DNA from 3 places in the Sporosarcina sp. Y1011 genome. Region 1 is predicted to be linked to each of the others. Evidence: predicted binding sites of a transcription regulator. Region 1 holds the regulator's gene; each other region holds the start of a gene.
The links. Region 1 encodes LexA, which represses DNA repair genes until DNA is damaged. Its sites were predicted from a motif close to CGAACATATGTTCG; they were not measured.
Positions count from the first base shown of each region.

Region 2: the regulator LexA is predicted to act here: its motif matches at 1,267-1,280, upstream of parE (DNA topoisomerase IV subunit B).
Region 3: the regulator LexA is predicted to act here: its motif matches at 1,721-1,734, upstream of AC25Y5_RS13290 (YhjD family protein).

Region 1 covers NZ_JBYHFP010000003.1:55,606-58,889, forward strand. The annotation lists gene tkt (transketolase) at 1-186, opposite strand, end outside; gene AC25Y5_RS04505 (DUF896 domain-containing protein) at 262-495, opposite strand; gene AC25Y5_RS04510 (YneB family resolvase-like protein) at 560-1,222, opposite strand; gene yneA (cell division suppressor protein YneA) at 1,215-1,529, opposite strand; gene lexA (transcriptional repressor LexA) at 1,732-2,352, shown strand; gene AC25Y5_RS04525 (methionine gamma-lyase family protein) at 2,459-3,284, opposite strand, start outside.
Region 2 covers NZ_JBYHFP010000004.1:64,404-67,687, forward strand. The annotation lists gene parE (DNA topoisomerase IV subunit B) at 1-1,252, opposite strand, end outside; gene plsY (glycerol-3-phosphate 1-O-acyltransferase PlsY) at 1,558-2,160, shown strand; gene AC25Y5_RS06465 (HesB/YadR/YfhF family protein) at 2,199-2,492, shown strand; gene AC25Y5_RS06470 (AMP-binding protein) at 2,516-3,284, opposite strand, start outside.
Region 3 covers NZ_JBYHFP010000012.1:58,414-61,697, forward strand. The annotation lists gene AC25Y5_RS13275 (sensor histidine kinase) at 1-149, shown strand, start outside; gene AC25Y5_RS13280 (response regulator) at 171-845, shown strand; gene AC25Y5_RS13285 (DUF3225 domain-containing protein) at 920-1,489, shown strand; gene AC25Y5_RS13290 (YhjD family protein) at 1,760-2,119, shown strand; gene AC25Y5_RS13295 (competence protein ComK) at 2,108-2,647, opposite strand; gene AC25Y5_RS13300 (M20 family metallopeptidase) at 3,077-3,284, opposite strand, start outside.

The sequences.
Region 1 (3,284 bases):
GAATCGGTCGCGGTTAAACCACTGTGGGTTTGAAGGGTTATGATGCATATGTTTTGTCCATAGCGTATACGCCATTGGAGCTGCGCCCATCGGTAATCCCGGATGTCCGGAATTCGCTTTTTCGATTGCGTCAATTGAGAGTGTACGAATTGTATTGATAGCTAGCTGGTCAATCTGTTGAGTCATTGTGTACATCCTTTCCCGTGATGTCTATTTATCTTCATATCCTAGTTTAGACAATCAGCGCGGTGATTGCAAAGTTCAATTTAGGTATTTGCCGTTACGTGCGTTTTTCACCTTGTCGGGTGTCACGTCATTTCCTTCTGGATCAAGCACTTTGACATGCTCGATTGTGTCCCGCATCGATGAGCGGAAAGTCTCAAGATATTCTTTCCGCAATTGTGTTTGTTCTTTAGCTTCTTCGATAGATAGACCTGTTGTCTTCGATTTCTTTGAGAGTTCATTAATTCGTTTGATTTTATCTGGTGATAGCATATTTTTTCCTCCATTTTGCGTTATAAATACAAACGTATACAAAAAAAACAGAAAGTGCAATAAATCAGACTCCCTGCTCTGTTTCATATTCTTTAAAGCGCCGATGGACAGTCGCTTTACTGATGTTGTGACCGAGCCCTTTCAAGACGCCCGTAATTTCTTCATAAGTCAGCCCTTTTTCTCTCAAAGAGACAATTTCACTGATTGGCACTTCGATACGCTCTCGGCCTTCAACGTTTCCTCTGTTTTTCAAATTGCGTTCAGGACGATACCCCTCCCTGACAGCACGTTTCATGCCCCGTCTAATTTTGGCGTTGTGCACTTTCCGTTGATATTCTTCAACTACTGCCAAAATTTCAAGTAACATCGTATCCATTTCATTAAGTGCAATTGGCCCACTATCATTGCGTGAAAAAACGGCTGTGTCTGTTTTCAACAACAGGTGCAAGACAGCCATCCTAGCATTCCCACGTCCGAGCCTCGTCTCATCTTGTATCAGTACTGCATCTACTTCTTCATCGCGGATGTAATCCAGCATACTAAGCAATCCTTCTCGGTCAATGTCGTAACCGCTATGTTTGTCCTCGAATGTAGCGACAAGTTCTAAATTGAGTTCACTAGCCAAATCTTCAAGTTCCTCTTCTTGCCTCGTAAGTGATAGTTCCTGCGTTTCTTTTTCTGTGCTCACTCGGCAATAAATGACGCACTTCTTTCGCGGCTCATTCATCAGTACCACCGGCCAGTTGTACACTGTCGTCTTCATGTGTCTGTATAGTTGGCAAAAGCAAATCTTCTCCCTTCTTGATTGTGGCAGAGGACAGATTATTTAGAGTCATCACTTCTTTAATCCATTTCTCTGACGACATGTTTTTCGAGTGGTGAAATGCAAGGCCCCAGAGCGTGTCCCCTTCAGTAATTGTAATTGTTGTGACTTCAGCTTGCTTCGTTTCATATTTACCAACTCCTATAATTGCAAAACCTAAACATAAAATAACAATAAATATACCATAACCATTGTTTTTAATGAAAGTCATCATTTCTCCCCCTTGCGAATGTTTGTTCGTATCACTGTTTTCATTATAGGAAATACAAAACTGGATGTCAACACTTATTAGAACTTGTGTTTGCCATTCCTATAGTGGGCTGATATAATGAATCTATTGAAATAACTCGAATTTCGGTGAGACTTTCACGATTTTTGATTGTTGTAAGAATTTTAGTTAAGGGGTGATTGTTGTGAAGAAAATCTCAAAAAGACAGGAAGACATTTTGACATTCATTAAATCAGAGGTAAAGAAAAAAGGGTATCCACCTTCCGTAAGGGAAATTGGGGAGGCTGTGGGGCTAGCTTCAAGTTCAACTGTTCACGGTCATCTAGCTCGTTTAGAAAGCAAGGGCTTCATTAGAAGAGACCCGACTAAACCTAGAGCAATCGAAGTCCTGGATCCTGAAGGGTTGGAAACGATGAAACCCGGAGTTCTACATGTCCCTCTTGTCGGTAAAGTTACTGCAGGTCTTCCGATTACAGCCATTGAAAACATTGAAGAGTACTTCCCTCTCCCTGAATCGTACGGCACTTCGGAGGACAACCTCTTTATGCTTGAGATTGTTGGGAATAGTATGATTGAAGCAGGAATCCTTAATGGAGATTATGTTATCGTTAAACAGCAACAGTCAGCTAATAATGGTGAGATTGTCGTAGCAATGACAGAAGATGATGAAGCGACAGTGAAGCGGTTCTTCAAGGAAAAAAATTATTTCCGTCTTCAACCTGAAAATGAATCTATGGATCCAATTATTCTCGATAATGTATCGATACTTGGTAAAGTCGTTGGCGTTTATCGTACGATTCATTAAGGGTAGACATGGAATTTCGCGTAATATTCATCTGCAATGCCAGACTATCTAATACTCTCACAAATACGAAAGAGCTATTCCTCTATTATGAAGGAATAGCTCTTTGTTATTTCCCTATTAAATTTTCCTTAACCAGTCTTCCTATGGATGACAACACAGCCACTTTCACATGCTCGTATGTGAGGCCCCCTTGAACGTATGCGGTATAAGGAGGTCTGATTGGACCATCTGCCGTAAGCTCTATGCTTGACCCTTGGATGAACGTGCCCGCCGCCATGATAACATCGTCCGTATAACCCGGCATATAAGAGGGCTCAGGTGCGTAGTGAGCATTGATGGGCGAGTTCTGCTGAATTGACTGGCAGAATGCGATCATTTGATTGGCATTTCTGAAAGATACAGACTGAATTAAATCGGTTCTTTTTTGCGTGTAATGCGGTGTTGTCTCGAGTCCAAAACTTTCGAGGAGCGCTGCCGTGAAGAGCGCACCTTTCACTGCCTGGCTAACAACATGCGGTGCCAGGAAAAATCCTTGGTACATCTCCCGTAGAGTATCAAGCGACGCCCCAGCTTCCGCTCCAAGACCAGGAGATGTCATTCGAAACGCACACTTCTCCACAAGATCTGCACGACCGGCAATATAGCCACCAGTTCTTGCAATGCCGCCGCCTGGATTTTTAATGAGCGACCCTGCCATCAGGTCGGCACCGACTTCTGTGGGCTCTTTCTCTTCGACAAATTCACCATAGCAGTTGTCGACAAAGACGACCAGGTCAGGATTGATGGCTTTTACTTTAAGGATCATTTCACCGATTTCATCCACCATAAAGGATGGACGATCTGAATAGCCTTTTGAGCGCTGGATTCCTATAATTTTTGTTTTAGCATGGATATTTTTCGATACTTCTTCAAAGTTGACCGTTCCATCATCA
Region 2 (3,284 bases), on a different contig from region 1:
ATTGTGCAGGTGTCAGTTTACCTGATAGAAGTGTTTCCGATCTTTTTCTTTTCTTACCTGAACGCGCATCTTCCCGTGCTTTTCTTGCCGCCTCACGTGCCTGGTGCGCACGGATTGCTTTACGAACAAGGGATGCACTTAAATCAGCATTTTCTTCAAGAAAATAAAGGAGCTTCTGAGATACAATTGAATCCGTGATACCACGTGCTTCACTCGTACCAAGCTTGCCTTTCGTCTGCCCTTCGAATTGTAAAATCTCTTCCGGGATACGTACCGACACAATTGCGGCTATTCCTTCACGAATATCCGAGCCTTCAAGGTTTTTATCTTTCTCTTTCAACAATCCGGTTTTTCTCGCATATTCATTAAATACTCGAGTCATTCCTGTCTTTGCCCCTGTTTCATGTGTTCCACCGTCTTTGGTACGGACGTTGTTGACAAATGATAGGATTGTTTCCGAATAACCGTCACTGAATTGGAATGCAAACTCGACTTCTATTCCATCTGACTCACCTTCCAAATAAGCGACCTCATGTAGAACATCTTTCTCTTCGTTTAAATAAGTGATAAAAGCCTCAATTCCGGTTTCATATTGGAAGATATCGTGTTTGTCCGTACCTTCTTCCTTTATCTCAATTTTCAAGCCCTTTAACAGAAACGCGGACTCCCGTAAGCGCTCACTAATGGTTTCATAATGATATTTTAAAGTTGAGAATATGGTCGCGTCTGGTTTAAAATGGATAAGCGTCCCTTTTTCACGTGTTGTTCCGATTTGTTCAAGCGTTGTAGACGGTTTTCCGCCTTTTTCAAAGCGTTGAAGAAATTTCTTTCCGTCACGAAAAATGGTCACTTCCAATTTCTCAGATAGAGCGTTTACAACAGATGCACCAACTCCATGAAGTCCGCCACTCGTTTTGTAACCGCCTTGACCAAACTTTCCTCCTGCATGAAGAACTGTCAAAATAACTTCCGTCGTTGGTTTTCCAGAAGAGTGTATCCCCGTTGGCATACCACGCCCGTAGTCGCGTACACTGACACTGCCATCTGTATGAAGTGTCACGTCAATCTCATTACCAAACCCAGCTAGCGCTTCATCTACCGCGTTATCCACAATTTCATAGACAAGGTGATGAAGCCCGCGAGAATCGGTAGATCCGATGTACATACCGGGACGTTTTCTTACAGCATCTAGGCCTTCAAGTATATGGATTGAATCATCATCATACGTATAGTTTTCTTGTTTTTTCGTCAAAATACAACCTCCATCAAACGAATGTTCTCTTTTATATGATCGTACCGCTTCCTTTAAAGGTTGTCAAATCAACGTTTTCAGAAGCTTGCTCAATTAATTGTATAGAAGAAAGCATTTTATTGCAATGAAGACAGGAAATTGTTAGTTACGGAAATCGGCTGTTTGAGACCCGGAAATTCGAAATCTGACTGCACCTCTTAACTTGGCTTGCCAATTCTCTACTCTCCACATGAAGCCCATTGTCGCAACTTCACGCTTCTGCTAAACTAGGTCTATACATAGACAAATTAAAAAAGGAGTACACAATGGAACTTATCATACTTTTAGTAATTGCTTATTTAATCGGCTCAATCCCTTCAGCACTCTGGGTCGGGAAACTTTTTTACAAAACGGACATCCGGCAACTAGGCAGCGGGAATTTAGGTGGCACGAATACCTTCCGTGTACTCGGTAAAACAGCGGGACTTACCGTAACAATTCTCGATATTTTAAAAGGGACGGTAGCTGCACTGTTACCACTACTCCCTGTTTTCGACAGCATTACAGTCCATCCTCTTATTCCGGGAATACTTGCGGTTGTGGGGCATATGTATCCCGTTTTCGCTCATTTCAAAGGTGGCAAAGCTGTCGCGACATCCGGCGGTGTGCTGCTTGCTTACGAATGGCCCGTTTTTATCCTTGTGCTCGTAACGTTTTTCATCGCTTTGAAAGTAACGAAAATGGTGTCCTTATCGTCAATGATTATATCTGTGGTAGGCTTTTTATACAGCATTTTTTACTACTTCCGAACAGGTGATATTTATCTAATGGTAATGATTGGTCTATTCGGTGCCTTCATCTTCTATAGACATCGAGCGAATATTGGCCGGATCAAGGCTGGAACCGAGCCAAAAGTGAAGTGGTTATAATACAATGAAAGCAGAAACGGAAAAGGTTGGTGTTTCCAATGAAGATTATTTTGTCGAACGAAGCGCTATTATGGTTTAAAGAAGAGATGGAAGTTGAACCTGGTGATGCCATCCGTTTTTTTGCAAGATATGGAGGATCCAGTTCACTACAACCGGGATTTTCCCTCGGCGTGACAAAAGAACAACCTGACGAAGTGGCAGTTGAAACGGAGCACGGCAGTGTACGCTACTATATTGAAAGCCGTGACAAATGGTATTTCACTGAACATGACTTGCATGTCAAAGTAGATCCTAAACTGCATGAACTTATTTATTTGTACGAAAAAGCGTGAAGGCATAATGCCTCACGCTTTTATTATTTTCCAACCATCTCTTGTAGTATTTTTTTATTAATTTTTCCGACGTGTGTTTTAGGCAATTCTTTTAGCTCAATTACTTTTTTGGGGATTTTATATAATCCAAGAAACTTTTTACAGTGCATGGTAATGTCGTCACAATCGAAAGGGTATCCGTCTGCCATGATGATAAATGCAACGATGATTTCACCCCATAAGTCATCCTTTACCCCGACGACAGCTACCTCTTTGACCCCATCAAACAGGACGAGGCATTGTTCGACTTCCTGTGGATAAACGTTTTCTCCACCTGTAATAATAGTATCTTTTTTTCTTCCGACAATATAGGTGTAGCCATCACTATCGCATTTGGCAAGGTCACCCGTACGCAGCCATCCCTCAACTAACGTTTCAGCCGTTGCTGTCGGATTCCGCCAATAATAACTGAAAACATGTGGCCCTTTTATAAATAATTCCCCGACTTCATCTATACCACAAGGCTTCATCTCTTCATTCAATACTTTTGTGGAATTGAATAGCATGCTCCTACCAACAGATCCTATTTTCAGACAAGCTTCTTCGCTTCGGATGTAAAAATTATTTGGGCCTGCTTCCGTAAGTCCGTACCCTTCTTTGAATTTTAAACCTTTCTCATGAAATGCATGATAAATCGTCTGTGGGCAAGGAGCACCGCCAGATAAAAACACTTTCATAGTAGGAAAAGAAGACTGTCGGAAATAGGGTGTGAGGATCATAGACTGATACATCGTCGGCACGAAAAGTGAAATT
Region 3 (3,284 bases), on a different contig from region 1:
ATGAAGTTAGAGATAAATCATTCGGTTTAATAGGAATGCGAGAACGAATTGAATTGTTAAAAGGGGATATAACAATCACCTCAACGCCTGGAAATGGTACGATAATTTATATCCAAATTCCACTCCAGAGTGAAATAATCGACGACTAGATGTTAGGGGAGGAAATGACTATGACAAAAATATTAATTGTAGATGATCACCAACTATTCCGTGAAGGGGTAAAGAGAATCCTTGATTTTGAAGATTCTTTTGAAGTTGTGGCTGAGGGCGGCGATGGTAGCGAAGTGAATGAGCTTTATCAACAGTGCGAACCGGACGTGGTTCTTATGGACATTAACATGCCACATATGAATGGTGTCGATGCAACTGAAAACCTCATCAAAGAATATCCCAAAGCGAAGGTAATTATGTTGTCAATTCACGACGATGAATCATATGTATCACATGCACTTAAAACAGGTGCACTCGGTTATATGTTAAAAGAAATGGATGCGGATGCAATCATCCAGGCGATTAAAGTCGTTGCGTTAGGTGGTTCGTACCTTCATCCAAAAGTGACGCATAACCTTGTTACAGAATACCGAAGATTGAGCGAACGTGAGCATAAGGGATCCTTCCAACAAAATGATATCCGTCGCCCGTTCCATTTACTTACTAAACGTGAGTGTGAAGTATTACAACTGTTGACAGATGGACAAAGTAACCGGACAATCGGGGAGACGCTTTTCATCTCCGAGAAGACCGTCAAAAACCACGTGTCAAGTATTCTACAAAAAATGGCAGTAAATGACCGCACACAAGCGGTCGTAACAGCGATTAAAAATGGTTGGGTTGAAGTAAAATAATTTGGTGAATTGAATAAAAGGAAAAGGGCTTTCTGTTTTTGGAGGAGCCCTTTTACCTGTTCAGGAGGATGAAAATGAAAAAAGTAGTCGTGCTTTTTAGTCTGTCTTTCATTTTACTGCTAGGAGCTTGTAGTGGTGACAAGAAAGAGCCTGTTGAGAATGGTTCCGTCGATGACGGCGAAGCAAAGAATGAATATGGCACAATTGATCATGGAGTGGATGAAAGCAAAGTGGGATTTAGCTTGACAGGAGACACTGTAGAAGAAGCTTCTGGCGTTCCAGCAGACGAAAAAGAGCAGATCCTAGACGTATACAACCTAAATTTGGAAACGCTAAACAAACAAGATATCGATGGCTATTTAGATACATTGTCAGCGAAGGATTATGACCTTGAAGAGGAACGTTCTATTACGAAAGATGTTTTTAGTAAGTATGAATTAAATCGTGAAGTTTCGAATGTAACGATTGTGAAGTATTCAGAAGAGGAAGCCCAAGTGTTTTCAAACCTAAAGACATCTTTCAAGCAATTAGAGACGGGTCTTGAAACAAGTCCGAGTGGTAGGCAAGTAACTGTCCTTAAAAAAAGTGATGGTGATTGGAAAGTGGCTTCGGTTCATTATATCGGTGATATAGAGACGAAATAAGTATACGATATGCGAGACTTTCAGCGATTATGGCTGGGAGTTTTTTTGTCGGTTAACCAGAGTGTATGGTATTTCGACTTGATTCGCCGTTCGGTATTCTTTGTGGGTAAAGAAATTATGAAGTGTTGTATTACCGATAAACTTCGGCATTCCGTGTGTCTCCAAATATGCTTAAGATTTCCAATGATTTGTAGGTTGATTTTCCGAGGGTATGGGCATACAATAGATATACGAACATTTGTTCTCGATTGAGCGGAAGGAGTGATTGTAGTGCCTTTAATACCCCCGGAGGCATTACCTTATTTTGAGAATATGATTTACTTACCGATGCTTCTAATTATCTTGGAGAGAGATCGGGAATCATTCGAAAAAGGTCCTTTCAAATTAAAAGGACCTTACGTTAAACTCGTCGACGAGGCAACGAAAATTGCACGTGCAGAACTAAAGGAAACGACAATCTACTTGCGGCGGCGCAATATGAAGGTGATACGTAACAAAACGGATAGCACATTCACCGAGTATGTATTCATGCACGGAGGATATGAAGATCATAGACGCTATTTGAATGTCCGCCTGCGTAATCGAACGGAAGAACTATTGGCCAAATACATTGCGATGTCAGAGAGCTGAATCATTGTCGTCATCATCGTCAAAAAAGTTAAAAGTAGAAGGCCTGCTCAGTTGTCTCTGTTTTTTCAAAAAGTTCTTTTCTAAAAGAGTGGCGAACGCATATTGACGATACAATGTTGTAGGGGAAACATTTAACTTGAAGGATCGGCTATTTTCTAGTGTAATTATAGAACCCAAATTGTCTTCTTCTATTTTTTCAATCGCATTATAGGAAATCCAGACATTCTGTTCGGAAGATGGTGACATGGTGGGCAGGAAAATGTATGGTATTCCAAAATCATGAGCCAGGATAATCGGTGTTTTATGGCGTTTACCAAGTACCATTTTTGCTGAATTAGTCGAGTTGTGAAGAGAATTTCCATAATAGTCACAGGAATTCCTGACGATATGGATAGGACGTCTTGGAACGCTTAAATCACCGTTGCGCTCATTAACATGGGTAAAAACTTTATTGTCTTGAATCATCGGACGTAACATGAATGTGTCAAAGGAAATAATGTATTGCGCACTTCGTTTCTTATTCTTCAAATTAATGCACTCCTCATAATTCATATTTGTATTATAAGTAGATTATAAATCCAGGAATTACAAACGCAATTGTGCATACTGTTCTTTTGGAAGACAGAAACAGGCTGTTTCTCTAGGAGATAATGACGGTTTCTCTTGTGGAAACAGATGTTATTGGACCAAAAAGGAAAAGTGGAAAAAGAAAGTATTATTCCGTATGATATTGAACGGAATAACGCCATTCTTTCCGGCTTATCGTGGGAGGTATCCACAAAGCACCAAAGCGGTATTAGCAGGATTTCAGGTTCATCCCCTATGTATTGAACTTTTTAAGCGCCATGTAAAAACAGTGAGCCTTCCTCATAAAATTCGAAGGAAGGCTCACTAATCATCTATATATATAAAATGATGTAATCATGAAATATTACTAATGGTTAGAAAGTCTTCCTATTACGAATTTTGATATTCAACAGCGGCGGCACCAAGCGTCTTCGCCGCAACAAGCATCGCATTTTCATCGATGTCGAATTTGGGATGGTGATGCGGAAATGGATTCTCAGGTTTAGCGCCCGTGAAGAAAAATGTACCTGGTACTTTTTCTAGGTAGTAAGCAAAATCTTCGCCACCCATTTGCGGCGTAGATTCAACCACTTCCAAG